DNA from 2 places in the Fusibacter sp. QWL-12 genome. Region 2 is predicted to be linked to the other one. Evidence: a T-box and tRNA genes for the amino acid it is inferred to sense, from the RefSeq annotation. Region 2 holds a T-box; the other holds one or more tRNA genes.
The links. The T-box of region 2 lies ahead of lysS (lysine--tRNA ligase). A T-box ahead of a tRNA ligase gene usually reads a tRNA of that ligase, here a tRNA-Lys.
Positions count from the first base shown of each region.

Region 1: it has a tRNA-Lys gene. The T-box ahead of lysS (lysine--tRNA ligase) is inferred to sense a tRNA for this amino acid. The anticodon was not compared.

Region 1 covers NZ_CM178745.1:459,219-461,456, forward strand. Annotated here, with positions in the region: gene AC4PID_RS02650 (ribonuclease H-like domain-containing protein) at 1-503, shown strand, start outside; tRNA gene AC4PID_RS02655 (tRNA-Phe) at 653-728, opposite strand; tRNA gene AC4PID_RS02660 (tRNA-Ile) at 736-812, opposite strand; tRNA gene AC4PID_RS02665 (tRNA-Pro) at 827-903, opposite strand; tRNA gene AC4PID_RS02670 (tRNA-Trp) at 924-999, opposite strand; tRNA gene AC4PID_RS02675 (tRNA-Ile) at 1,010-1,086, opposite strand; tRNA gene AC4PID_RS02680 (tRNA-Ser) at 1,136-1,227, opposite strand; tRNA gene AC4PID_RS02685 (tRNA-Ser) at 1,237-1,325, opposite strand; tRNA gene AC4PID_RS02690 (tRNA-Lys) at 1,342-1,417, opposite strand; tRNA gene AC4PID_RS02695 (tRNA-Lys) at 1,428-1,503, opposite strand; tRNA gene AC4PID_RS02700 (tRNA-Gln) at 1,514-1,588, opposite strand; tRNA gene AC4PID_RS02705 (tRNA-Gly) at 1,598-1,671, opposite strand; tRNA gene AC4PID_RS02710 (tRNA-Tyr) at 1,760-1,844, opposite strand; tRNA gene AC4PID_RS02715 (tRNA-Thr) at 1,856-1,931, opposite strand; tRNA gene AC4PID_RS02720 (tRNA-Asp) at 1,939-2,015, opposite strand; tRNA gene AC4PID_RS02725 (tRNA-Val) at 2,044-2,119, opposite strand; tRNA gene AC4PID_RS02730 (tRNA-Glu) at 2,123-2,197, opposite strand; tRNA gene AC4PID_RS02735 (tRNA-Met) at 2,215-2,238, opposite strand, start outside.
Region 2 covers NZ_CM178745.1:1,792,918-1,795,155, reverse strand. Annotated here, with positions in the region: gene AC4PID_RS08860 (GNAT family N-acetyltransferase) at 12-485, shown strand; T-box leader at 539-796, shown strand; gene lysS (lysine--tRNA ligase) at 943-2,238, shown strand, end outside.

The sequences.
Region 1 (2,238 bases), 1.3 Mb from region 2:
CCTATTTGGAAACAAAATCCGATAAAATGAAGCATAGTATACTGCTTCATAATTATGAAGATATAATTAATATGGTTCCTCTTTTAAAGATCACACACAGCATTCAAGAATTTGCCCCAGCTCAATTTAAAATACTCTCTATTAAGTCATATATCAATTCTATTAAACTTAAAAAATCTTATATTGAAGTTGGGATTACACTTAATGATAAAATATCATTACTAGATTTTCAGCTTGATGATCCCTCATATTATTTATATTACTCAAATAATAGTCTGCAGTGTAAGCTATATTTTAATCAGTTTTCAGATCCTAGAGGAAATAATTACGGATTCTTTAACTCTAATCTCCTCTATAGCAAATCTTTTGAGTCCTGTTCTGATGAAGAAAAGCATTCATCATTAATGGTTTTTAACGACGAACTAATAAGGGATAATATTTATTATGTATTAGATCATTTATTACAACAGTTTTTTATACCCTCTTTAAGTCTTACAATTTAATATCCATCTCACTTCAGAAAAAAAATCTATGAATTTGATGTCTTAGACTTTTAACCACAAATGAAACTGAGAATAAATAATTAAAACTAGTTAAGCTTAACTTAACTAGTTTTTTTAGTAAAAAAAAAAAACAAACCTAAGTTTGTTAATGGTGCCCAGAGGCGGAATCGAACCACCGACACGGGGATTTTCAGTCCCCTGCTCTACCGACTGAGCTATCTGGGCATAATTGTGGTGGGCATAAGTGGACTCGAACCACCGACCTCACGCTTATCAGGCGTGCGCTCTAACCAGCTGAGCTATACGCCCACAATTATTGAAAATGGTCGGGGTGGCAGGATTTGAACCCGCGGCCCTCTGGTCCCAAACCAGATGCGCTACCAAACTGCGCTACACCCCGAAGATAAATATAAAATTGAATGGCAGGGGTGACAGGCTTCGAACCCACGACACGCGGTTTTGGAGACCGCTGCTCTACCAGCTGAGCTACACCCCTATTGTATTAATGGTGGGCCATCAGGGACTCGAACCCCGGACCATCCGGTTATGAGCCGGATGCTCTAACCAACTGAGCTAATGGCCCTCTGAGCATCCTAGCAAGATTACTCTTGCATAATGTTCCATAAAGAAATTGGCGGAGAAGGAGGGATTTGAACCCTCGCGCCCCTTGTCGAGACCTACTCCCTTAGCAGGGGAGCCTCTTCAGCCACTTGAGTACTTCTCCAAAATTTTATGGCGGAGAGGGTGGGATTCGAACCCACGTGGGCTTGCACCCTAACGGTTTTCAAGACCGCCCCGTTATGACCGCTTCGGTACCTCTCCTTAAAAAATAACTTGTTGGTGGTCCATCAGAGACTCGAACTCTGGACCCCCTGATTAAGAGTCAGGTGCTCTACCAACTAAGCTAATGGACCTTGATGAAAATGGTGATCCATCCGCGACTCGAACGCGGGACACCCTGATTAAAAGTCAGGTGCTCTACCGACTGAGCTAATGGATCACGTTAAAAATGGCTGGGGATACAGGATTTGAACCTGTGAATGACGGAGTCAAAGTCCGTTGCCTTACCGCTTGGCGAATCCCCAATGTCTTGATGGAGCGGGTGAAGAGAATCGAACTCTCACAACCAGCTTGGAAGGCTGGGGCTCTACCATTGAGCTACACCCGCAAGTGGATGTACATGCTTCCAAATTTGCTTGTTTTTTACCAAACAAGTCCGTTCCACATACAAATCAATATACCCATAAATGAAATTTTGGTGGAGGGAGAAGGATTCGAACCTTCGAAATCTCAGATAACGGATTTACAGTCCGCCCCCTTTGGCCACTCGGGAACCCCTCCACTTTGAAAAATGGAGCCGGTGATGGGACTCGAACCCGCGACCTACTGATTACAAGTCAGTTGCTCTACCAATTGAGCTACACCGGCATATAAATGGCGATCCAGAAGGGACTCGAACCCTCGACCTCTAGCGTGACAGGCTAGCGTTCTAACCAACTGAACTACTGGACCGCGATGAACTTATTTCTAAGTTCAAAAATGGTGGAAGTTATAGGGATCGAACCTATGACCCTCTGCTTGTAAGGCAGATGCTCTCCCAGCTGAGCTAAACTTCCAAATGGTGACCCCTAGGGGAATCGAACCCCTGTTACCGCCGTGAAAGGGCGGTGTCTTGACCGCTTGACCAAGGGGCCATGAATAAGAGTAAAAATGGTAGCGGCGGGCGGATTCGAAC
Region 2 (2,238 bases):
GGAGGTTAATTATGAATTGGGAACTCAAAACTTTTCCTGAACTTTCTACAGAAACACTTTATGATTTGCTTGCGCTAAGAGTAAATGTGTTTATCATAGAGCAAGCCTGCCTTTACCCTGAACTCGACTATAAGGATCAAGTTTGTTATCATCTGTATGCTTATGATGATTCTCGTATTCTCAATGAGAGTAGCAGACCAGAGATCTTAGCTTACTTGAGAATTTTACCACCCAGTGTGTCATTTGACGAGGTCTCCATTGGAAGAGTAATCGTTTCTGAACAAACAAGAGGCACTGGACTAGGGCGAGAATTAATGATCAATGCCTTTCGTGCGATAAAGGACACCTATGGCAATGTCCCTATCCGTATCTCAGCACAAGCCTATCTTCAAAAATTTTATGAATCTCTCGGCTTTGAAAAAGTTTCAGAAATTTATCTTGAAGATAATATCCCACATATGGAAATGCTTAAAATTAAATTATAAAAACTATTGACACCTGTAATTTTATGCATTATTATAATTTTTAACAAAATGCAAAACTGGCTACGAAGAGAAGAGTATTCAGAAGAGACATTTTACAGAGAACTCCGGTTGCTGAGAAGGAGAAATGATCATTTTGAAGAAAAAAGCCTCTGAGCTTTGCAAGGAATCTATCGTTTAATTACAGATAGAAGATGATGCAACGGTTGCCCCCGTTATCAGGATAGAGTATAACCATTTATGGCGTACTTGAAAAAGGTCGTTTCTAACGACAAATTGAGGTGGTACCACGAAGTTTAACTCTCGTCCTCAAGACAGATGTCTTGATGTCGGGAGTTTTTTTATTTAGCCACAATCTTGTTTGTGGAAAATAAACATTAAGCTTCAGTCACTTCAGTTGTCGGTTCGATTCTAACCAGTTGCGCATTATATAATCTTAACCCATTTTAGGAGGTATATTATGCATTGGGCAATCGAAACTGCAACTGAATTAATTAGACAACATGGCACTGAAGAAACCATCGTATGTGCGTCTGGCATCAGTCCATCTGGTCATGTCCACATAGGCAATTTTAGAGAAGTGGTGACCACATACTTTGTCGTAAAAGCACTTGAGTCACTTGGCGCAAAAACAAGATTTATCTTTTCTTGGGACGATTATGATCGTTTTAGAAAAGTTCCAGCAGGTATACCAGAGCAGTTTGAGGCTTATATTGGTCTGCCATACAGCGAAGTACCTGATCCATACGGCTGTCATAGTTCATATGCTGCGCATTTCGAAGCAGAATTTGAAAGTGCTTTGGCACGTTTTAACATTTATCCAGAATTTATCTACCAGTCTGAGATGTATCAAGCGGGTACTTATACTGAGGCCGTACGTGAAGCGCTGTTGAATCGTCATCAAATTTACGACATCATCACCTCATATAAAACTCAAGAATGGGATGAAACTGAACGTGCAAGCTATTATCCCATCAACATCTACTGTAGAAGCTGTGGCAAGGATACCATGACGCACATGCACTATGATAGTGACTCAGATATATTAGAATACACCTGTGCGTGTGGTCATCATGAATACACTGAGCTAGAAGGGTTCAACCGCATCAAACTCACTTGGAAAGTGGATTGGCCAATGAGATGGCGACATGAAAACGTCGTTTTTGAACCAGGTGGACGCGATCACTCAGCTGAAAATGGTAGCTTTAGAGTCTCTAGTGACCTTACAAAAAAAGTGTTTTCAAGACCTGCACCACATTATATTCCTTATGAATTTATCGGTCTAAAAGGCAACTCAGCGAAAATGTCCAGTTCTACAGGTCATCTCATCACACCTGCTGATCTTTTACAGGTCTATCCAGCTGAGATCATCCTATTTTTGTTTTCTAAATACGATCACAGTGATGCGTTTGATATCGGTCTTGACGAAGACATCAACCGATTATATACAGAGTACGAAAGATTGGTAGGCCGTTATTTTGCCGATGATAGCCTAGATGCGCCTATTGCAGAAATGCTTCAGCTTTCTGTACCAAATGCATCTATTGCACTGGCACCTAAGTTTTCTAACATCGCATCGACGCTACCGCTTTTAAATTTTGATCGTTCACTGCTCATGTCACTGATGACCGAATATGATTTTAGTGATGAAGCCATCTTAAGTGCCTTTAATATGAAATGCGATCACGCTGAGTTCTGGTTAAGGAACCTAAGCTCAAAAAGGCTGCCTACGGTTCAAGATATCTTTAATAGCTAT